Regions from separate parts of the Vibrio celticus genome, predicted to be linked through region 3. Evidence: predicted binding sites of a transcription regulator. Region 3 holds the regulator's gene; each other region holds the start of a gene.

The links. Region 3 encodes CRP, which controls carbon source genes, mostly activating them, when cyclic AMP is high. Its sites were predicted from a motif close to TGTGANNNNNNTCACA; they were not measured.
Region 1: the regulator CRP is predicted to act here: its motif matches at 5,976-5,991, upstream of rppH (RNA pyrophosphohydrolase).
Region 2: the regulator CRP is predicted to act here: its motif matches at 1,520-1,535, upstream of recB (exodeoxyribonuclease V subunit beta).

The regions. Positions count from the first base shown of each region.
Region 1 covers NZ_AP025463.1:3,012,686-3,020,767, forward strand. Annotated here, with positions in the region: gene OCV19_RS13540 (Na/Pi symporter) at 1-84, shown strand, start outside; gene OCV19_RS13545 (thymidylate synthase) at 514-1,365, opposite strand; gene lgt (prolipoprotein diacylglyceryl transferase) at 1,375-2,196, opposite strand; gene OCV19_RS13555 (sulfite exporter TauE/SafE family protein) at 2,254-3,045, opposite strand; gene ptsP (phosphoenolpyruvate--protein phosphotransferase) at 3,054-5,303, opposite strand; gene rppH (RNA pyrophosphohydrolase) at 5,306-5,824, opposite strand; gene mutH (DNA mismatch repair endonuclease MutH) at 6,441-7,106, shown strand; gene OCV19_RS13575 (DUF6482 family protein) at 7,195-7,506, opposite strand; gene OCV19_RS13580 (DUF1127 domain-containing protein) at 7,721-7,972, opposite strand.
Region 2 covers NZ_AP025463.1:2,821,592-2,829,673, forward strand. Annotated here, with positions in the region: gene recB (exodeoxyribonuclease V subunit beta) at 1-1,425, opposite strand, end outside; gene OCV19_RS12715 (hypothetical protein) at 1,667-1,828, opposite strand; gene recC (exodeoxyribonuclease V subunit gamma) at 1,835-5,311, opposite strand; gene OCV19_RS12725 (TDT family transporter) at 5,439-6,434, opposite strand; gene OCV19_RS12730 (LysR family transcriptional regulator) at 6,598-7,494, shown strand; gene OCV19_RS12735 (YebG family protein) at 7,583-7,876, shown strand; fluoride riboswitch at 8,032-8,082, shown strand, end outside.
Region 3 covers NZ_AP025463.1:297,268-305,349, reverse strand. Annotated here, with positions in the region: gene OCV19_RS01370 (ABC transporter ATP-binding protein) at 1-844, shown strand, start outside; gene OCV19_RS01365 (TIGR02444 family protein) at 841-1,311, shown strand; gene OCV19_RS01360 (hydrolase) at 1,519-2,511, shown strand; gene OCV19_RS01355 (YheU family protein) at 2,607-2,819, shown strand; gene OCV19_RS01350 (phosphoribulokinase) at 2,897-3,766, shown strand; gene crp (cAMP-activated global transcriptional regulator CRP) at 4,006-4,638, shown strand; gene OCV19_RS01340 (DUF1338 domain-containing protein) at 4,823-5,614, opposite strand; gene astD (succinylglutamate-semialdehyde dehydrogenase) at 5,828-7,285, opposite strand; gene astA (arginine N-succinyltransferase) at 7,325-8,082, opposite strand, start outside.

The DNA of each region.
Region 1 (8,082 bases), 900 kb from region 3:
GTGAAGAACAAAGCTGTAGTGGCTGGTTACCTTGTTGCGGTATTCCTTGTACTGCCTGGTAGCGTGTTAGCGCTTACCGCTTAATAGCAAAATAAACATCGCTTATAGCAAAGCCCGCTACCTCCTAGGTTGCGGGCTTTTTCTTTTTAAGAGCAGTACGGGATGCGAGTGAACGAGTAACGAGAGCAAAAGCAGATACGAGATTCGGGTAAACGAGTAACGAAAAGCGACTTCCTCTCATTAGCTGCGTTTCTATATATCGTATCTTACTGACTCAAATCTAAAAACGCTCTTCGTATCTCGCATCTCGTCTACTCGTATCTAAACACCCGTCATTCCCTACAGCGAGGCACGAGCGTGATAGGGAATCTACCTAGTGCACAACGCCCAGAGATTCCCTACTCCTTCCTTCGTCAGTCTAGGGAATGACGAATCTCGATTACTCGTCACTGTAACTTAGATACAAAAAAGGCTGCACAGAGGCAGCCTTTCAATCAAACAAAGCGAGTGAGATTAAACCGAGAATGGGTACTTAATCGCTTCGTGGCATTCGTAACCTTCAACCCAGAAGTCATCCATCGTTACCCACGTTTCCAGATCTTCTAGAGACTTAATCTCAGGATTGATGTGGAATGTTGGGCCAGCTAACGGCTCACGCTTTAACTGGATATCACGCATAGGTGCAAGTTGATCTTCGTAGATATGAGCATTCACAAGCTTATGGTAAGCCACGCCAGCTTTCTTGCCCGTGATTTGCGCCATGATAGCTAGGAAGACGTACACTTGAACCATGTTGAAGTTCAGGCCTAGTGGTACATCGCAAGAGCGCTGAGTGCTGTTTAGGTACAGAGTATCACCAAGTAGAGAGAAGTGATGGCTGTACATACACGGACGCAAACAACCCATGTGGAACTCACCTGGGTTATAGAAGTTTAAGATCTCGCCACGGTCATCAATACCGTTCGTTAGATCATCAACAATCTTCTTCAATTGGTCGATATGACCGCCGTCAGGTTTTGCCCATGCACGTCCTTGAACGCCATAAACACGGCCCATGTCATCTTCACCCTTGCGGTAAGGGTTATTCAGCCATGCTTCGTTCAGGTTCGAGTTCGCATCCCAAGTTTTAGTTCCTAGTTTACGAAAATCTTCAGCATTGTCGTAACCACGGATATAACCAAGCAGTTCAGCTACTGCGGCTTTCCAAAAGCTCTTACGCGTTGTTACCAGTGGGAATTGGTTATTACCAACATCATATTCAAGGTCAGCATTGATCACGGTTAGGCAGCGCTTGCCCGTGCGTTCATTTTCAATCCAAGTACCGTCATCAACGATACGCTGACAGAGATCTAAATACTGTTTCACACCAATTCCTTACTTCGTTTGTTGTGGTAATTCGTCTTTGTAGTGACCACGCTTGTATGCCCACACCATCATCAGCACACCGATGATAACCATTGGCAGTGACAAAATTTGTCCCATAGAGATAAATCCACCGAACAAACCTAGGTGAGCATCAGGTTCACGTACGTATTCTACTAAGAAGCGGAATGTACCATATCCAGCTAGGAATAACCCTGATACAGAACCAAGAGGACGCGGCTTTTTGATAAACCAGTTCAAGATGAAGAACAGCACAATACCTTCAAGCGCCATCTCGTAAAGTTGAGATGGGTGACGAGGAAGTGGACCACCGTTAGGGAACACAATCGCCCATGGCACATCAGTCACACGGCCCCAAAGCTCGCTGTTCATGAAGTTACCTAAGCGTCCCATGCCTAAACCAAATGGCACCAATGGTGCAATCATGTCTGCCACACCAAAGAAGGTTCGACCGTTCTTTTTGGCATACCAAAACATGGCAGTAATAACACCAAGCAAGCCACCGTGGAAAGACATACCGCCAGTCCATACCTTAAATAGGTACAGTGGGTCTGCTAGGAAAAGGTCAAAGTTGTAGAAAAGTACGTAGCCAATACGACCACCCAACACCACACCCAGAAAGCCAGCAAACAGTAAGTCTGATACTTGCTCTCGAGTCCAACCGCTACCCGGTTGATCAGCTCGGCGATTTGCTAACCAAAGAGCAAACATAAAACCGACAAGGTACATTAGGCCGTACCAACGAACTGAGATTGGTCCTAGTTCAATAAGAACAGGATCGATATTTGGGAATTCGATAAAACCCTGAGACATACTTGGCTCTCTATCTAAATTGATTAACGGTTAGCTCAATGGCTAACAGAAAAGACACTACAGCAGCATTGTGGCTGCTATAAACATTAAAAATACCGCAAAGAATTTCTTCAGCACAGGGGTTGGCAATTGAGTGGCCAGTTTCGCACCTACTCGAGTGGTCAAAACTGAGGTACAAGATATCGCGATCAAAGCCGGCAGATAAACATAACCTAAGCTATACGCAGGAAGATCATCGACAGAAGCTCCATGCCAAATGAAACCTAGCATTCCCGAAATCGCGATAACACAACCGCATACCGAAGATGAGCCGACGGCTTTACGCATTTCCACACCGTGATGGTTAAGGAAAGGTACCGATAAAGACCCACCGCCAATGCCCGCTAAGCTTGATACCAAACCAATACCGCCACCACACAACACGGTTTTAGCTGAACCTGGCATCGACTTTTGGCTCTTAGAGCGAATCGACAACAGCATTTGCAACGCCAACACCAAGACAATCACACCAAAGACTTTTGGTAGGTATTGAGCTGGAATCACATCGGCCACAAAAGAACCGAGGAAGCCACCTATCACCACACCTGGCATCAACCATTTAACGACAAACATCTCTACGTTACCCAACTTTAAATGGTTAATCGCAGACGATCCTGACGTAACTATGATGGTTGATAGCGAAGTAGCCAATGCCATTTGCATCGCAAACTCTTGAGGAATACCCGCTTTAGGAAGCAAAAACAGTAAGGCAGGAACCACCAGCAAACCACCACCAATGCCTAGCAAGCCAGCTAAAACACCAACAATAGCACCAAGGCCTGCTAACAAGCCTATCAGTTCATATGACACGTTAAATCCTATTTTTTACCTGCTCGAATGAAGCCTGTAAATTCACGCTCTTCGAAATAGTTCAGCATCATACTATAGATGTCACTACCATACGGTTTTGAAAGTGCCTTATTTGCCAAATCCTGTAATTCAGCCAAGTTCGATTGACGAATCAAATATTTGGTTCTTGCGACATTCGAGGTATTCATACTTAGCGTCTCATACCCCAATCCAATCAATAGCAGCGCGCCCATCGGGTCACCGGCTAACTCGCCACAAATACACACAGGTAATTGATATTGCTTACAAGTATCATGAATTTGTTTTAATGCCATGATCACCGCAGGGTGCATGGATTCGTAGACATCGGATACTCGTGAATTGTTCCGATCAACCGCTAATAAATATTGGGTTAAGTCGTTGGTACCGACTGAAACGAAATCGACCTTATCCGCAATCAACGGCAGTATGTAAAGCATCGATGGCACTTCAATCATGATACCAACGCGAGGCATACGCACTCGGCTATCAAGCTCATGCACTTCATCATACGCTTGTTCAATCAGCTGTAGCGCGTCATCCAATTCCTGAGCACCTGAGATCATCGGCAGCAAAATACTCAAGTTATGGCTTTCACAACTCGCACGTAGCATGGCACGTAACTGAATAATAAAGATGTCTGGATGATCGAGCGTAAAACGAATACCACGCCAACCAAGGAATGGATTGTCCTCTTCGATAGGAAAATAAGGTAAGGCCTTATCACCACCGATATCGAGTGTACGCATCACCACTTGTTTCTCTGGGTAGCTTGCCAGCACAGAACGATACTGCTTGAATTGTTCGTCCTCTGACGGGAACCTTTGCTGCAACAAGAAAGAGATTTCAGTTCGATACAGCCCTACTCCATCAACACCTTGGTTGATAGCGATGTTAGTGTCTGCACTCAAACCCGCATTAAGCAGAATTTCGACTTGCTTGTCGTCTTGGGTTTTTGCCGGAAGATACAGTTCTCGGTTGACCATAGAAGAGAGCTCACTCTCTTCCAGAATCAGCCCTTGATACTCTTTGAGTAGGTTCTTCGTCGGCTCAATAAAGATCTCACCGCTGTACCCATCTACAATCGCTTGCTTGCCATTAGCTTGAGCTAGATTGAGATTTACCCCCATGACTGAAGGTATGCCAAGCGCTCGAGACAAAATCGCTGCATGCGAGTTCGCCGCCCCTTCCAAGGAAATAACAGCTAATAGCTTTTCTTTTGGAATAGACGCTAATACCGAAGCGGTTAACTCACGAACCACTAGAATAATCGGCTTATCTAATGTGCGGAGTTCATGTTCAGAGTTATGGAGGAAATAGAGCAACCTTTGTCCGAGCTCTCGGATGTCTTGTGCTCTCTCACGAAGGTACACATCAGACATACGAGCAAAGCGGTTCGAATAGCTCTCAACCACTTGTCTTAATGCCCAATCGGCTTTATCGCCTTTCTGAATTTGACTCTTTAGATCCTTACGCAACATAGGATCGTTGAGTAAGTGAGTAAACAGGTCAAAGATCGCTAATGCGTCTTTATTGATTTCGCTATCTAAGCGCTTTCGCATGCGCTTAAAGTCATTGAGGGCATTTTCAACCGCTACCGCCAACAACTCATGCTCTCTCTCTACATTGAGCGTCGAAGCAGGATAAACATCGGTAAGTTCAGGCTGGGTGTTGTCCCACCATAAATCACCAATCGCCACGCCCGATGAAGCTGCAATACCTTTAGTCGCAGGTAGCTTCTGTTGCTCTAACAGCCAATGACCTTGAGTTTGGGCGTGCGCCACAATAACGGCAAGTTGTGCTGAGAGCGTGACAAGGAAAGATTCTTCCATCTCACTGAATAAACGCGGAGTCTTCTGTTGAATGACCAATACACCGAGTACTTGCTTGCGGTGGATAATCGGAGTACCGAGAAAAGAGTGATAGACGTTTTCTCCAAGCTCTGGAAAAAACTTATAAGCAGGGTGAGCAGATGCTTGTGCAAGGTTGATAGGTTCAGCACTTCTTTTAACAAGGCCAACCAGACCTTCGTCAAAACCAATGTGAATGCTATTGCCTTTGAAGATCAGGCCTTGAGTTGCCATCAACTCAAGGCGCTGCATATCATTATTTGCCAAATACACGGTGCAACATTCCGTCTGCATCGCACTGCATGTCTCTTTCACCAAAACATCAAGAGCCGTCGACACATCTTCAACTCTTGATACGTGTTCAACTATTTCCCTTAGTTGACTGAGCATGCTTAACCTCTACGCAATTTGCGCTTTCCTTTTATTTTTCGCTCTTTAAACGGCATTGCTAAAGATGCGAACTCTTTCATCGCTCGACGGTAAACATCTCGCTTGAAAGAAACAACTTGTCGAACTGGGTACCAGTAACTCACCCAACGCCAACCATCAAACTCAGGTGTACTTCCACGCTGCATATTGATATGCGATTCATCGCAATCTAAGCGCAAAAGAAACCACTTCTGTTTTTGTCCAATACAGACAGGTTTAGAATCCCACCGAACCAGTCGTTTGGGTAGCTTATAGCGTAACCAATGACGACTTGTCGCGACGATCTTTACATCCTTTTTAGTAAGGCCAACCTCTTCATACAACTCGCGGTACATTGCCTGTTCCGGAGTCTCACCTTCATCTATTCCCCCTTGAGGAAATTGCCATGAATGTTGCCCGTATCGTTTAGCCCAGAAGACCTGACCATGGTTGTTACAGATTACAATACCAACATTTAATCGGTAACCATCGCCATCTATCACTGGCCAACCTCTATCTAAATTTTTAATTACTCTGATTTTTCCACATATCCCCAATCGGAGCAAACTTAGTGACGTGATAAGCGCTATATTTATGAATAATAACTAAAGATATGGATAAGTTTTGCTCAAATTCTAGTTACCCACACAATAGTGAGACATAGACCACATTTATTCACCTTTTCTGTGAATAACTATGTGAAGAATTACCCGCAATCGTTTTTTTTAATCCATAGATTCATCAACACAAAAAACGACAAATCAATAAAACTTAATTTATCTTCATATAAATCAATCAATTAAAATAATATCTTAGTTTTAAAAAACATTGGAAATGTAAAAGATCTTTCAGAAATTCGACATGGTTAAAGATCAACCACTCCGATGTTTATCCACACTACCAAGTGAAAGATTCATTTTGAACCCCATTTGGCAAGCATTTTATCCACCATAAACCCCTGTTTATTTATCCACTAAATTAATATTTCAATTAATTACCTTTATGTCCTGTGGATAACCCTGAGTTTGATCCCTTTTCTCGCAAGGAGATCATTTCTTAACCAGTCGTCATTTGGTGATAACTTCTGATAAAATCGTTTTTTTGATCATACCTTTTATTATGAAACCAGAACCACAAACACAACAAGAGCTGTTAGAGCGCGCGTATGCCATCGCCGGAATGACCTTTAAAGAACTCGCCGACGAAGCCGAGATGGTGATGCCAAACGACCTTAAGCGTGATAAAGGCTGGGTTGGGCAGCTATTGGAATGGCACTTGGGTGCACCTGCAGGCAGTAAACCAGAGCAAGATTTTGCCAAGCTCGGGATCGAGCTAAAAAGCATTCCGATTGGCTACTCTGGCAAGCCACTCGAAACCACCTTTGTGTGTGTTGCGCCTTTGATGGGTGTGCAAGGCATAACTTGGGAAACCAGTCACGTTCGAAACAAGCTGTCCAAGGTACTGTGGATCCCTGTCGAGGGAGAAAGAGAGATCCCGCTAGCGGAGAGGCATGTAGGATTCCCATTATTATGGACACCTAGCCAAGCGGAAGATGAACTCTTGAAACGAGATTGGGAAGAACTGATGGAGTTGATCGTGTTAGGCAATGTTGAACAGATAACAGCAAGACACGGTGAAGCACTGCATTTACGTCCGAAGGCTGCTAACAGTCGTGTGTTAACGGAAGCTTACGGTGCAAGTGGAAAACCTATCAAAACCAAACCACGCGGTTTCTATCTACGAACTCAATTCACCCACAAATTGCTGACAACACATTACGCATAGATCGTTAAATCTAGCCTCGATAGCCAAAACTATCAGTGCGTTACAAAACAGTCTGTAATTAGAATTAATCTCGCGCTACAAACGCCTCTTAATGAGGTTTGAGCGCCAGTTCAATATCGCAGTAGCTTTGGCTTGGCTCATTACCAAACTCATCATAGGCGTTGTGTAAGCGAAGATACGCCTTTTCAAAGCCGAGTCGGAGTAACTCCTCTTTCACTTGATCCAAGGATCCAAAGTGAAGCGGCTCGCCGTCTTGCTTTACCGGTTCTAGCTTGTGTTTGTACTCCACCGCCAATAGATATTCTGAAATATCAGAACAGCCAATAACGTACACTTTCGGTGTTTGATAAGAGTCTTTGTGCTCTCCATGTAACCACATGTCTAATTGATGCTTTTGCATAGCCGGCCTCCCTTGCTCTATAAAGCTTAGTAGAACTCTTTTCCTTTACTAGATAACGACTTAAAAAAGCACAAATCTCGGCTTAAAAAAGCAAAAAAGAGAAGCAAGCGCTTCTCTTTTTTGGCCAGTTCTAGTTCAAAAGTTTGCACTTTCGACGCCATAACTATCACTGTTAATTATCTTAGGGGTCGAAAGGTGCTATCAACCCCGCAGATTACGTCGGTATTCGCGCACTTAAGACACGACGAAGGTGACGTACTCGACGTTCAATCGTGACGACTTCTGGTTCAGAAAAACCAATCGGTCGACCGTCAGCTTCAAGACCAATATCTCTTAATAAGTGAGTATTGTTCCATGGCAGCTCATATGAACTACGACGAACTTTTCGTTGCCATTCACGCTCTTCACGACGAACATCGGCACGGATAAGGACTGTTGCTAATTTTAAATATACTGAGTGACGCATAATAACTCTCCAGTTGTTGAATCAACTGAGGAAAAATAGCGTGTTAGATAGTATGAGGGCTTCTCACTTAGCTGCTATTTTTCCGCAGCCAAATAAGGGTACGGATCTAT
Region 2 (8,082 bases), 1.1 Mb from region 3:
CGCGCTGACCATATCAGCACTCGAACGCCAGTTAGTCCCTAACGTATAGTGAGCACTAACTTGGTTTCTTGCCTTGATGTAAGTAAAGATATCCGCGCCACGGAAACCGTAGATAGCCTGTTTCGGGTCACCGATCATAAACAGACCACACTGCGGGTTATCGAGGTAGATTCGGCTAAAAATACTGTATTGCAGCGGATCGGTATCTTGGAATTCATCGATCATCGCCACCGGGTATAAGGTGCGAATTCTTTCCACCAGCAAGGATTGCTCATCGACATCAATCGATGCAGATAACTGAGTCAGCAAATCATCAAATGATAACCACTGCTTCTGCTGTTTAGCCTTGGCTAGAATAGTTCGACAGTGAGTAATCGCATGCGCCAATAACGGGGCTTTCAGGTTTGCAGGAGAATTTAAGAAGTCCTCAATCGCTTCGAAAACTGCGTGCTGAGGTACAGTGCCTTTCGGTGTTTTTTCAATTAGAGTAGCTTGAGAGAACTTCTCTAGTTTATCTGGGAACTGGTAATCATGGGTGTCGCTCTGCGCCCATGCTGTGACCGCTTCTAACCATGTTGGCAGAGACTTCTTGGTGTAACTGCGCTTGTTCACATCTGAACTTGAGATCAAAGCCAAAAAGTCCGCAGCAGACTCACACCACAGCGCTTTGAGTTGCTTCACTTTGTCTAGGTTCTGCTTGTGCAGAGTTTGTAAGTCACCCGACATCGCTTCTACGGTTAGCTTCAATGGAGAACCCGTCAGATAACGATTTACGTCAGCTAATAACGCAGCCGGTGAGCCCCAAATATTACGAACCTCACCTGCCAGTTGAATCGGCAGCGGGTAAAACTGCTTACGCCAGTAGTCAGCAACCACTTGCGCTTTCAAATGACTTTCATCGGTCACAAATTCATTATCAAAACGGCTTCCAGACTCGAAGGCATTTTGAGTCAACATTCTCTGACAGAAGCCGTGAATGGTGTATACCGCGGCTTCGTCCATTTGCCTTTCGGCATTAAGCAATGTTATGGCTGCGGATGCTCTCTTGGCATCATCGTATTCTTCAAGTAAGTCTTTGATAAATTGATCTTTAGAGTCAACGCAAACGCCTCTACGAAATGATATATATGCAGCGCGTATTTTTTTCCTTATGCGGTCTTTGAGCTCTGCAGTTGCCGCTTCGGTAAAGGTCACCACCAGAATTTGGTCTACGGTTAACGGCTCGTGGTGTCGGGTAGCTTCTGTAAGCTCACCTTGTGGTGCAGCCGTGCCGTGCCCAAGCAGTAGGCGTAAGTACAAGCCAGCAATGGTAAATGTTTTACCTGTACCCGCCGATGCTTCAATTAAACGCGCGCCATGAAGTGGAAACGTCATGGTATTGAGTGTCTGTGGAGCAATTACCTGAACACTGCTTGTGGTCGTCATGCCTTACTGCCTTCTGATAGATATGTTGTTACAAATGTGACCTAGCGTGGAAAACGTCATTCAATTTACGTCCTACGCTAATTTGTTAATAGTTTGTGCGATCTCTCTCACGGATCAATTCAGATCGCCTCGCTACTATGCGCCCACGAGTTCAGGAGCGCGTACGAGTTTTGTACTTTATGGCGTTACTTTGAACCACAGAATAATGGTCCCTCTGACCTGTGGCCGTACAGCGAACGCCCTACACTAATAATGATTTACTGGCGGCCACTTTATTTCCTGTACCTTGCTTCTCTTCACTTTGATTCCCTTCACCAGGAAAGTAAGCATCCCAAATGCTTACCAGCGACTCTCTTTCGTTTTTCATTAATTCAGCGCACACGCTACTGATCTTGTCGATCACAGCCACTTACTCCTGATCTTCCAGATCGGCAGCCGCCAACCTAGCCGCCTGTAACACAAGCGTTGAATACATACGCGACTCAGCCGCCAGCTCCTCGTCCCACTTAGGCCAAATACGCGAGATGTAGGTATCTCGACCCTCGCCCGTGAAAGCGAAGCTATCATTAAAAGTATCGGCCATTTTCTTGAGCGACTTCTCTTCATCATCGACCCATTTACCACGGCTAAAGCCCGCTTCAACGCCGGCTAAGGCGGTTTTCGGGAAATACGGCAGTGGTGCAGTCATACCTTGATAGAACAGTCGCACTAACTCAGCTAATAAACTCTTCGCCTGCTGCGCATCGCCGATAGGTTGTAGCGTTTGGTGAACCACGCCTTCTTTTCTGTCATAGCCAATAATATGAGTCGTTTTGCCGTGCCCCATCACCGCACAACACAAGTGATCGACCCACGCAGCCAAGTAATCTTGCGAGCGAATTTTGCCACTACGGAAACGCACTAAACCCGATTGATAGTTTTGAGTCAGCCAACCCATCAAACGAACCGGTTTGCCCTCACCTAGTACGTCAAATTCAATATTTACCTCGAGATCTTGTTGTGGCTGCCCACTTACAAATCGAATCTCTTTGGCTAAGTCTTCTGCTTGAACGCGGTTGGTTTCAAATTCGATATCACCAAAAGCGCCAACCGGTAATCGACCTTGAGCTTTTTGCTCAGAGACAAACAAGCGAACCGCTTCATCCGCCCCTTCAGGATGATCGAGTAATACTTGAAGCAAAGCGTCTTTTAGTTGGAAACTTTCTAAACCATTAAGCACGAACGGTTCATCGTCTTCCATTACCGGAAGCGGGGGCTCAAACACCACTTTTAGGCGGCGATTAAAGAAGTATTGCACTGGCAAGCGCCAGAAACGCTGCAGCTCAACCAAATCCAATTCCAATGGATAGGTCGCACCAAGCAAATAGTCATCCAAGGCACGATTGAATTCACCACTGCGTTCACCGGAACGGTTAGCCGCAGGAAGCCATTCTTTGGCGTAACTCAGCACATGGCTTGAATCACCTTGAGTAAAGGCAGCCGGGCTAAATGGCGTCATGGTGTGTTCAAAACTGATCGCTTGAGTCAGCTTGATACCAGAATCATCACTTGGTAGCGCTTGATCTGCACTTAGGCAATAGTTCTGCTGGCAGTACTCAATCAACTCTGAAACCAATACCGACGGCACTCGCTCAGTATTATCTTGAATCGAACGGCCGACATAGCTTATGTACAAACATTCTTGCGCTGACAACATCGCCTCTAAGAATAGGTAGCGGTCATCATCACGACGAGAACGGTCTCCGGGACGAGTGCGCCCGTTCATCAAATCAAACCCTTCTGGTGGCATTGAGCGCGGGTAAACACCATCATTCATGCCTAATAGACAAACGGTTTTGAACGGAATAGAACGCATCGGCATCAGGGTACAGAAGTTAACTTGTCCCGCTAAGAAACGCTGACTAATACGCGCGCCCGACAGTTTATTATTCAAGTACTGATAGATAATGCTTGGCGATAGCTCTTGTTCGTACAAGGCATCATCAAGCTGTTCATTCAGTTGAGAAAGTGCATCGCGAATCGACTTAAGCACCACCTCACCTTCTAACTCAACCGCAAAGAAATCATCAATCATTTGCAGCAAGGTTTCACGCCACATGTCGATAGATTGGGTCTCAGTAAGGCGTTGACGGTAATGAGCGATACGATCGATAAAGTGCGCTAACTTACCTGCAAGTTCGGCGTTAATGCCCTGAACTTCGTTATAAGCAGCAATTGGAGAGTGTTCAGTTTCAAACAAACCTGCAGAATCCGACATCGCGTAGCCCAATAGCATGCGCTGGATACCAAACAGCCAAGTATTTTGCTCCGTGGCAGGCAAATCAAACTCGGTTGCCGTAGAAGAATCGACGCCCCAACGGATACCCGCTTCTTCAACCCACTGCTTGGCTTGCTCAAATTGAAATTCATCAATACCAAAGCGTGCCATCATTGCAGGGATTTCTAACAACTCTAGCAACTCAGACGCTAAACAACGCGTATTCGGCAGTGCGACCAACTGCATGAAGGCGGTCAGGATTGGGCTTTCTTGGTCGGCGGTTCTATCTGAGATCGAGTAAGGGATATAACGCTCACCCGGGGCATTACCAAATACTGCCTGAATCGCTGGGCTATAGGCATTGATGTCAGACACCATCACGATGATATCGCGTGGTTTCAGGGTCGGGTTGGCATCAAACATCGCCAACAGCTGATCATGAAGGACTTCAACCTCACGCATTGGGCTGTGACACGCATGTACGGTCAGAGAGCGATCGCCAAGTTCAACAACCTGTTTATGGTTACTGGAATCTAATATGTGGTCGTCTTGATGTTCTTCTAACTGGAGAATATCGGCTTGCAGTTGATGCAATAGGTTATCTCTCTCAACATCAATAAAGAACTCATGCTCTTCGCAGTCTGATTGAGATAGTAAAAACAGGTTATCTCTGCCCAGTTTCCCCATAGACGCAAGTAAACTATTACCCACGGCTTGGCTGGTATGCAGTTCGTCTTCAATATTAGCTTCAATGCCATCTTTCAATGGTGAAGCTTCACCCTCCAATTTAGGTAAACCATCAACCAACGCAAACTGCTTACGACGCTGGGCTTCAACTCTTGCCAAATATTTACGGTCGCGAATATCGCCCCAGTAATGTTGGCAAGGGTTGGTAAACATCAAGTGCACATCAATCTGCTCACCGAGTGCTTTCAACGCATCCATGTAACGAGGAGGCAACGAAGAGATACCAAACACAAATAAGCGTTTAGGCAGATGTTGCAATTTACCTTGTTGATTAGCTAGCGCTTCAATGAAGTCGTGGTACAAATTGCCACGGTGGTATTTTGATTGGCCTTGAGACAGGGTTTGCTCATAGAGTGCTTGCCACAAAATCGGTTGCCAAGGGTGCTCTTGTTGTCCCTCATCATCGATAAGTTCTGCAACGGGCTCTCCCGCTTCCCACATCGCCATCCATTCAGGTCGATACACCAAGTAACCATCGAAGATATCGGCAATTTTTTCTGCCAATTGGTACAACTTCGAATCATCTTCGTCGTTTTCAAGGTAGCGTTGTAGAGGTAAAAAATCAGGGTGGTCAAGCTTAGCGGGTAACAAACTCATCAGCTTCCACGTCATCGCTTCTTTGTTAAAAGCACTGCGTTTAGGCACATCAGGAAGCACTTGGGTAAACATATCCCAAATGAAGGTTGCTGGAAGAGGAAAGTCTATATTTGCTGCTACACCAAACTCTTTGGCGAGTTCCATCTTAAGCCATTGAGACATACCTGGGCTCTGAACCAAGATCTGCTCTTTTTCGAAAGGATTGGCTAAAGGATCACTTTTGATTAAGTGAACGAGAAGGATTTTTAAAGTATCAACTTTATTGGAATGGTAAACAGTAAACAAAGTGCACTCACGCTAATCTTGCCAAAATATAAAGCCAGATTAGCATAAGTGCCGTGTTTGGATTAGGAATATAAGCTTATGAAATACTGAAAACTTAAGGTCCGTTTATCTTTTGAACTATTGCTTCTTACAATCTACTGCCTACCGCGCTTAGAACACGGTGAGGTTTGTAATTCATGTAATAACGAACCGCCACATAACCCACTACAAACGTTGCCACAATCAATTCTAGATACGCTAAGCCAAACACTTGATTGATGTAATGCGCTTCAATACCTTGTGCTTGCATCCACGCAGCCAGTTTGAACAAGGCTGTTGCACCAATCACGATTGGGAAGGTAAACGCTGCATAACCAGGGCTAAATGGAAGACGAAGTAGTTTGAAAAACGCCATATAGATAATAAACGTCATCAACACTGCAATACCAAATAGTAAACCAATGATCACAGGTGAAGGGCTAGCAGTAACGGTTAAGTAACCCGCCAGAGATAAGCTTGCCGGTGCTGCCATAATCGCAATGGTTGGTTTTGCAGCATCTGGCACTTCGTGAGAGAAGATCAAACGGTAAACCATGATTGGTAGCATTACTGCGTAAACCAATAAGCCGAATACCAAAGTCGCGTTAGCTACTGGCTCTAAAACTGGATTACCTGAGAAAGAGACGTCAGCGACGATAATACCGATCGGTGGCACAAACCAGCTTGGCACCATGTGGTGAATCTCAAAGTTTTTAGCTCTGTGGTACAAAAAGCTCATTAGAAACACAACGTGCAAAGCCACAGAAGCCAACCACATAGCTTCTTGTAAGAACTGAGAGATTGGCGCCAAAGACGCTGACACCACCATACACCCCATTGCAAATGTTGGTACCACACTGCCGACAACAGGGTGAGCAAGATCTGCGCGCAATAGGTGACCATGAATCAAAAATTTCACAGCTAAAACAAGAAGCAATACCGCTGCAATAGCTGCACTGAACCACTGGACTAAGCCTGGGGTGTGCAAAATACCTTGTGCGACTAAAACACCATCCCAGCACCAGCCTAAGCTTGCGATTGCTAGTGCTAACCCTGCAATGGGTGTTGGGGCTCCTGTTAATCTATATTTAATACGTTGAATCATGTCAGCCTCTCTTAAACTTAATTCACTAAACTTGTGAACTCATCAGCTTGTTGAAGCCATAATACGCTTGCGCTTCGTTAAACAATATCCAATTATATATGACAAGTGTTCATCAATACTGAACAGAACCCATTTTCACCAGCAGAGCAAAACTAGGAATCTGATGGCTAATATTTCAATAAAACAGCTCAAAGTGTTCGTCACTATTACTCAGCACTCGACATTGACTGCTGCCTCTGAGGCTCTGTTTCTGTCTAAAGCTGCGGTCAGCATGGCACTAGGCGAAATGGAGAAACAACTCGGCCACTCTCTATTTGACCGGGTCAACAACCGATTAATTCTCAACCAAGAGGGACATAAGTTACTTCCATTGGCGGATGAAATATTACATCGTGCTGCTGGTATTGATGTTTTGTTCCGTGATGATCAGCCTTTAAGTGGCAATCTAAAGGTCGGCGCGAGTGACACGATTGGTAATCAGGTCGCACCGTTTATTTTGTCAGGCTTTCGCGAACGAACACAGCATCAGGATCAAAGCTTGTTCATTTCAAACAGTGCACTGATCTGCCAAAAGTTGGTGGATTATGAACTTGATATCGCGCTAATTGAAGGAAAAACATTACACCCTGAACTCATTTCGAGTCAGTTTAGCAGCGATGAAATGTGCATTATTGTTAGTAATCAACATCCTCTCGTTGCCAAAGAAAAAGTGATTTTAAGCGATTTAGAAGACAGCCATTGGATTTTACGTGAATCAGGCTCAGGGACTCGCGAGTTTTTCCTTCGTGCCGTCGCACCGCGCATCGAACATTGGTATGAATCTTTTGAACTCAACACCACAGAGGCGATCATCAATTCAGTTTCCGCCAATCTTGGATTCGCATGTCTATCACGACTGGCGGCACAACGAGCGATTGATTCAGGCCGAGTAAAAGCGCTCGATGTGCCACTCGACATGAAACGACGTTTCTGGATGCTGGTACACAAAGACAAATACCAGAGCCCGCTGCTGAAATCTTTCATGAGTTATTGTGAAGACTGGGCTACACATCAAGATTGAGGCCGCATTGTTAGGGCTCCAACTGGACTTTTAACATCAGAAACTGTATAAAAAGCCAGTAAAATTTATCAAACTTAGAGGATTAACCATGGCTGTTATCGTCAAGTACGTGGTGGAACGCAACGGAGAAGAGAAAATGACTTTTACCTCTAAAGCCGAAGCCGACGCATACGACAAAATGCTGGATATGGCTGATGAGCTTTTTGAACTTTTAGGCAAAAGCGATTTAGTTGAAGATGAAGGCAAGCAAGAAGAACTTGCAATGTACCTAGCGAAGAACAAAGAAGAAGTTCTTTACGCATTAGGTGCTAAGCGTAAACCAGCTCCGAAAAAAGCTAAGAAGCTTGAAGCTGTTGAAGACGCAGAAGAAGATGCAGCGTAACTAGCTGATCGCTTTCTAAAAAACGCCAATGACGCCTCTAATCAGAGTTCGTTATTGGCGTTTTTTTATACTTATCGAAATATAATGAAGCTTGTTTATAGTCGAAATTGCTCTAAACATTCGCTTGCATGAAAGTGTGATAAAGATCTAATTTATAGCCATCAGGTGATGGGGTTCCACCTAAGCTTTTGCTTCAACCGCCCGTT
Region 3 (8,082 bases):
CGAACTGAAACAGCAAGGTGGTGAGCTGAGCTATTCGCAAGGCGTTAAGATTGGTTACTTTGCACAGCACCAATTAGAGACGCTGCACCCTGAAGAAACACCGCTGCAACACATGATGCAGATTGCCCCTAAGCACACCGAGCAACAACTGCGTGATTACCTAGGTAGCTTCGGTTTCCAAGGTGAAAAAGCGCTCGATAAAGTGGCACCCTTCTCTGGTGGTGAAAAAGCGCGTTTAGTATTAGCGCTACTGGTATGGCAAAAACCAAACCTGTTGCTACTCGATGAACCAACCAACCACTTGGATCTCGACATGCGTCAAGCGCTGACTTTTGCCCTGCAGACGTTTGAAGGTGCAATGGTTATCGTATCGCACGACCGTTACCTACTGCGTGCGACTACCGATGATTTATACCTTGTACACGACCGCCAAGTAGCACCGTTTGATGGTGACTTAAGCGATTACTACAAGTGGCTAACCGAACAACAGAAAGTTGAGCGCAAAGAAGCACAAGCATTGGCACCAGCCAAAGACGGCGCCAACAGTGCAGCAGCGAAAAAAGAGCAGAAACGAAAAGAAGCCGAGTTCCGTAAACTGACGGCACCACTTCGTAAAAAGCTCACTCAATTTGAAAAGCAGATGGATACATTAACGCAGGCTCTTGAAGAAGCTGAGCAAGAATTATCCGACACATCACTGTATGAAGCTGAAAATAAGGCTAAACTGAATAAAGTACTCGCTCTCCAAGCGAGCAGTAAGTCACAGCTAGAAGAAGTTGAAATGGATTGGATGTCCACTCAAGAAGATCTTGAGCAGATGGAACAGAATATGGATAGCTTATGAGCCCAGAGCACGCCCCAATATCACTAACACTGGAACGACTATGGCAATTTAGCCTTCAGTATTACAGTGTGCGCGGTGTAAAGGATGCGTGCCTAGCTTTGCAAAACCAGTTCCACGGCAACGTCAATCTACTGCTGCTTCTCAAATGGCTTGATGAGCAGCAATTGTCTTTCGCTGAAGAAGAGTGGCACAAGGTTCAACAGTGCTTGAGCCGCTCTGAAACCTTGCTTCATAGTTATCGAGAGCTACGTAAACATCTCAAAGCACACATTGTCGACTCGCTATACCGTGAAGCCTTGCAGTTTGAGTTACAGCTTGAAAAGCAACAACAGTCCGATCTGGTCGACTGTATTAACTCCCTACAACTGTACGCTAATCAGCAATCACCGCTCGCTTTTCAGTACTGTCGTTTATTAGGGGCAGAAAACCTCTACGACGCTTTTTCTGAACCAGCACCACAGCCCTAGCTCGTTCTCTTTCCATTTTATTCCATCAAGACCCAAGCTTAACCTTGATATTATTCAAGCAGTTAACCATGGCCTGTTTTTGTATCTCATATAAGTGAAAGCCTTGCGCTTATACCGAGAATCAACCAAGCTCAAATAAAAACGTGGGCGTTTCGTTACAAGCTCAACACGTTATCAAAACCCGTAAAAGAAGCATGGATCGTTTTTATGACAATATTTACCGCAGCCGCTGGTCTCTCTAATCCGCACTTACAAACCTTAGTGCCACGGTTTATTCGAAAGCAGGCGCTGTTTCATCCTCACTGGCAAACCTTAGAAACACCCGATGGTGACTTTCTTGATCTTGCTTGGAGCGAATCACCAGACGGTGACACCTCAAATAAGAATGATCGCAGTAGCAAGCCGATATTCGTTCTATTCCACGGTTTAGAAGGTAGCTTTGAGAGCCCTTATGCCAATGGATTAATGAATGCGTTTGCTAAAGATGGTTGGTTGTCCGTGATGATGCACTTCAGAGGCTGCAGTGGAAAACCCAATCGCCTGGCTCGCGCTTACCATTCAGGTGAAGTCGAAGATGCGCGCTTTTTTCTAAGACACTTGCACGCCCAGTTTCCGAATAACCCTAAGGTTGCGGTTGGCATATCTTTAGGTGGAAACATGCTGGCGAACTATTTGGCTGAGTACGCAGACGACCCATTACTGTCGGCGGCGACAATCGTATCTGCTCCTTTTGACTTAGCGTGTTGCTCTAGTCGCATTGAGCGTGGTTTCTCCAAACTCTATAAGAAGTACCTGCTCAACTCTCTAAAATCGAATGCGCTAAAAAAGGTTAACCTGCTACAGGAAAAACTTGGCATCACCGCTGAAGCCATCAAGAACATCACCAAACTGTATGAGTTTGATGAGCGAATCACTGCGCCTCTGCACGGCTTCAAAAATGCCCAAGATTATTATGCGCAATGTTCTGCACTGCCTAAGCTCAATAAGATCAAACTGCCGACTCAGATCATTCATGCCAAAGACGACCCTTTCATGACCGATGATGTGATCCCAAAATTCGTTCTGCCCGATAACATCGATTATCGACTGTTTCAAAAAGGCGGCCATGTTGGGTTTATTACTGGTAGCACACTCAAACCAAGGTTTTGGTTAGAAGAAGCCTTGCCTGCCTACTATGAAAGTATCCAAGATTCGGCATAATGACCGAGCCTTAGTAAATAGAAGCAAAACATTACTAAGCACACGTATTTCTACATCAATAAACATATCTATGAACATAAAAGAGAGAAGTATTTATGATCATCCCATGGCAAGACATTGCGCCAGAGACACTGGAAAACCTCATCAAAGAGTTCGTGCTGCGTGAAGGCACAGACTACGGCGACGTAGAGGTTTCACTGCAAAACAAGATTGACCAAGTGAAACATCAATTAGCTTCAGGAGAAGTCAGCATCGTGTTTTCTGAGCTCCATGAAACCGTTGATATTCAAGTCACAAAACGCTTCTAAGCTGCGCTCATAAAGGAGCCGTGTTATAGTGGTAAACGATTGCTAACAAGTAAGTTACTCAAAAGACAAGGGTTGTCATGTCCGCTAAACATCCAATTATTGCGGTGACGGGTTCATCTGGAGCCGGCACCACCACCACCTCAGAAGCCTTCCGTAAAATGTTCAATATGATGGACGTGAAGGCAGCTTGGGTTGAAGGGGATAGTTTCCATCGCTTCACTCGCCCAGAGATGGATGTCGAGATCCGTAAAGCGCGCGAGCAAGGTAAGCACATCAGCTACTTTGGTCCACAAGCCAACGACTTTGGTGCGCTAGAAGAGTTCTTCCGTAAATACGGTAACGAAGGTACAGGTAAAGTACGAAGCTACCTGCACACCTTCGATGAAGCCGTGCCTTACAATCAAATGCCGGGCACCTTTACGCCATGGCAGGAGATCCCTGAAAATTCCGATGTGATGTTTTACGAAGGCCTGCACGGTGGTGTGGTTGATGGCGACATTAACGTTTCTCAACACGTCGATTTGCTGATCGGCATGGTACCTATCGTAAACCTAGAGTGGATTCAAAAATTCGTTCGTGACACCCGCGATCGTGGCCATTCACGCGAAGCCGTAATGGACTCCATTGTTCGTTCGATGGATGATTACCTTAACTACATTACCCCACAATTTTCGCGAACTCACATCAACTTTCAGCGTGTTCCAACCGTAGATACATCGAACCCACTCAACGCCAAAGGGATTCCAAGTTTAGACGAAAGCTTCGTAGTTATACGTTTGCGTGGCATCAAAAACGTCGATTTCCCCTACCTTCTGGCTATGATTGATGGCTCGTTTATGTCTCGTCATAACACGCTAGTGGTGCCAGGCGGCAAGATGAGTTTTGCTATGGAGCTCATTGTGAGGCCAATCCTGCAACAACTCATCGAAACCGGAAAAATAGGTTAACAAAACGACATTCTGGTTGATTACTTTTCATACCGTGATCATGTGCACAATTTTGCGTAAAAAATCGTAGCTTGGTCACGATTAAAATCAAGAAATAGTACCTGAAAAAGGATACTATTCTTAAACGAAACACAAGATAGCTTGCAGCACTCAACGAGTGCTCTTATCCTACAAGTCAATCCAGGCTTAGCTAAAATACGGAAAGCGGCAAGCATACCCTGCAGAGGAAGTGAGATATTATGGTTCTAGGTAAACCTCAAACCGATCCAACATTAGAGTGGTTCCTTTCACACTGTCATATTCATAAGTACCCTTCAAAAAGTACTTTGATTCATGCTGGTGAAAAGGCAGAAACCTTGTACTACATCGTTAAAGGTTCTGTGGCAGTTCTTATCAAAGACGAAGAAGGTAAGGAAATGATTCTTTCTTACCTAAACCAAGGCGACTTCATCGGTGAGCTTGGCTTGTTCGAAGAAGACCAAGAGCGTACAGCTTGGGTTCGTGCTAAATCTCCTTGTGAAGTAGCTGAGATTTCTTTCAAGAAATTCCGTCAACTTATCCAAGTGAACCCAGATATCCTAATGCGCCTTTCAGCGCAAATGGCAAACCGTCTACAAGTAACTAGCCAAAAGGTTGGTGACTTAGCGTTCCTTGACGTAACAGGTCGTATCGCTCAAACGCTACTAAACCTAGCGAAACAGCCAGATGCAATGACTCACCCTGATGGCATGCAAATCAAGATCACTCGTCAAGAGATTGGCCAGATCGTTGGTTGTTCTCGTGAGACAGTTGGTCGTATCTTGAAGATGCTAGAAGAGCAGAACCTAATTTCTGCACACGGTAAAACTATCGTGGTATACGGCACTCGTTAATCTCGATTAACTGAGCCAAAAATTTGAAAGCCACCAAATGCGAGTTTGGTGGCTTTTTTGTTTTCTTAAGATCTATAGAGCAGATACGTGATGCGAATAGAACACCTACAGCTTCCAAGCACAAACTGTCTCGAAGCGAAGCGTACTCGAATCTCTAGGACAAAATCCGTGCTCGTATCTTTCTTTAACCGTTGGTGCTCTCAAAGATTTTGTCAGCTGATGCTGCAACAAAACCGGTGTAAAGCTCACCGTTGGCCATCGCATAACGCTTAGCGAACTCATAGAAGCCCCCAGGAATCATCTCATTGCCTTCAACAAATGAAACTGGGACTTTGTCTGCCATTGTTGATGATTGCTCTAATAAGACCTCTGGAGAGCCTTTAACCTGACCGCCAGATGCATTGATCGTGAAGCCCGACTCGCTCAAGTAGTCATTCACCGCCTGTACTTCATCGAAGTTATTTAGCTGATTCACACTCACCGTAAAGTGGTTTGCACCGTATCCATGAGCTGCTAGCCAAGACGCGTATTCACTCTCTTTTGCAAGCACTTGGAAATCAGCGAAGCTCAAACCCCATAGACGACCGCCAAACAAGAACTCATGACCTTGAAGTTTGGTTGCGTCGACTTGCTCAACCAACTTCGCAACGATCTGTTGCAAGTCACTTGAACACTCTTCTACCTTCAATTCACTAATGAACACTTTTGGCTGCTTCGGGTCTGGGTGCTCGTAGTGTTTAGCCACTAGCTTCTTGCTCTCAAACAGGTAGTCGCCACACGCCTTGTAACCCAGTTCCAGGAAAGGCTTAGCTAGTGTTTCAATACCGAGAGGGGCAACATTAAAAGTACGCAGTGCAATATGGTCGTTGATCAGCGCTTCATCTTCTTTCAGCAAGTGATGCACTTTCTCAGCCGATGGACACAGCCTGTGAATGTAATCGTCCCATAGTGATTTAAAGAGTAGATCGGGCGTCATGGTGACTCCTTGTCAGAGGTTCTAGCAAGCTAGTAATTTGGATTAGAGAGGGAGAAGCTGAGACACAGAGTCAGCAGCCATCAGCCTGTGACATACTTGTTCTATTATTATCTACCGCCCAATCTAGGTGTCGGACGTGGTGGAAAAGGGAAGTGATAACACCACCTCCCTCTTTCAAGCTTAACGCATGAGCCTAAGACTCATTAGCCTAAATTAAAGCTCAATACCTGGGCTAAACGTTGCTGGAAGTTGAGTTTCACCGCCTTCCATTGAAGCCATAGGATAAGCACAGTAGTCCGCCGCATAGTAAGCACTTGGGCGTAGGTTGCCTGAAGCACCCGGACCACCAAATGGTGCATCACCACTTGCGCCTGTTAGCTGACGGTTACGGTTAACAATACCCGCACGGATATGGTCAACGAAGTATTCCCATTCAGAATCATCTGTTGATACTAAGCCAGCAGATAAACCAAAACGAGTGTCGTTAGCTAGCTCAACCGCTTGCTCTAGTGACTGGTAACGAACAACTTGTAGCAATGGACCGAAGTACTCTTCATCCGGCAGTTCAGCAATGTTGGTTGCATCGATAATACCCGGAGAAACAAACGCCGCTTGACCCGCTTTTGCTTCTACTAGGCTGACACCGCCTAACGATTGTAGATTCGCTTGCGCGTCCAGAATGAACTTAGCCGCAGCTTCAGAGATTTGCGGCCCCATAAAGGGTGCTGGTTCAGCGAATGGCTGATCGACACGAATCTTTTGCGTCGCTGCGACCAGCTTATCGAGTAGCAGATCACCCTTCTCGCCAACAGGCACATACAGGCGACGAGCACATGTACAGCGTTGACCCGCACTGATGAACGCCGATTGGATAATGGTGTATACCGTTGCGTCTGCGTCACCATATTGGTCACTGATCACCATAGGGTTATTGCCACCCATCTCTAGCGCTAGCATCTTGCCCGGTTGACCCGCGAATTGACGATGCAGGATATGGCCAGTATTAGCACTACCTGTGAACAGCACGCCATCAAGACCTTTGGCATCGGCTAGTGCGATACCTGTCTCTTTAGCGCCTTGTACTAGGTTGATTACACCAGCAGGAAGACCCGCTTCTTGCCATAGCTTCATCGCAAACTCACCCGTCCAAGGTGTCTGCTCTGAAGGCTTAAATACCACGGTATTACCCGATAGCAATGCAGGAACAATATGACCGTTTGGTAAGTGACCCGGGAAGTTATAAGGACCAAATACCGCCATCACGCCTAATGGACGATGACGCAGTACAATCTGGTTGCCTGCCGCTTCACGAGAAGCTTCACCGGTACGCTCATGGTAAGCACGGATTGAGATAGCAATCTTGCCCGCCATCGCTCCCGCTTCAGTGCGAGTTTCCCAAATCGGTTTGCCCGTCTCTTTCGCGATAATCTGTGCGATTTCTTCGCTGTTCTCTTTAACTTTCTCAGCAAAGTTCAACACGATCGCTTCACGCTCTGCAAAGCTCAGTTTTTTCCAAACCAAGAAGGCTTCACGAGCTGCTGCTACTGCAGATTCAACCTGTGCTGGTGTTGCGCTATCACCCTGCCACACTACTTCATTGTTGTATGGGCTTACTGATGTCATGGCGTCACCTTGACCTGCCACCCACTGTCCTGCTATCCACTGAGTCATACTTCTATCCTTAAAATCTTCGACAGATAATCGCCGCTCTTACTGAGCCAACATGCGAACGAATTCGCCTTCTGTTACTTCAAGAGCGCTTGCTACTTCAGATGATAAAATCACTGTGTCGCTTGCTTGGTCATACGCACCTTTCGCGGCTACTGCGCGGAAGTTCTCAAACGAGGTATTACCAATTAGGAAGTCTTTAGAGCTAGAGTGCTCTGCAATTTGAACCTGTGCTCGAATTGAGTAACGCACAGATTCGATGTTTCTTAGATCACACTCAACCGTTGGGCCTGCATCAAAGATATCGACATAGCCACGGTTAGTGAAACCTTCACGTTCCAGCAACTTAAGTGCAGGGCGCGTATTGTCATGTACCTCTCCGATCACCGCTTGAGCTTCTTTGCTCAGTAGGTTCACGTAGATAGGTAGCTTCGGCATTAGGTCTGCAATGAAGCCTTTCTTACCAATACCGGTTAGGTAATCGGCAAGCGTGAAGTCAATCGAGAAGAAGTGCTCTTGCAACCATTGCCAGAAAGGAGAGTTGCCTTCGGCATCCGATACACCACGCATCTCAGCAAAAATCGTTTTTGAGAAACGCTCTGGGTGCTCAGACATGATCAAGAAGCGACACTTAGACATCAGACGACCATTCAATCCACCGCGGAAAGCCGGGCGCAAGAACAGTGTGCAGATCTCACTGCATCCGGTGTAGTTATTACCGAAAGTCAGCAGCTTAACGATGTTATTTACGCCAAGTTTTTGCGATGAGTGAACCACTTTGCTGATGTGGTAAGAGTAAA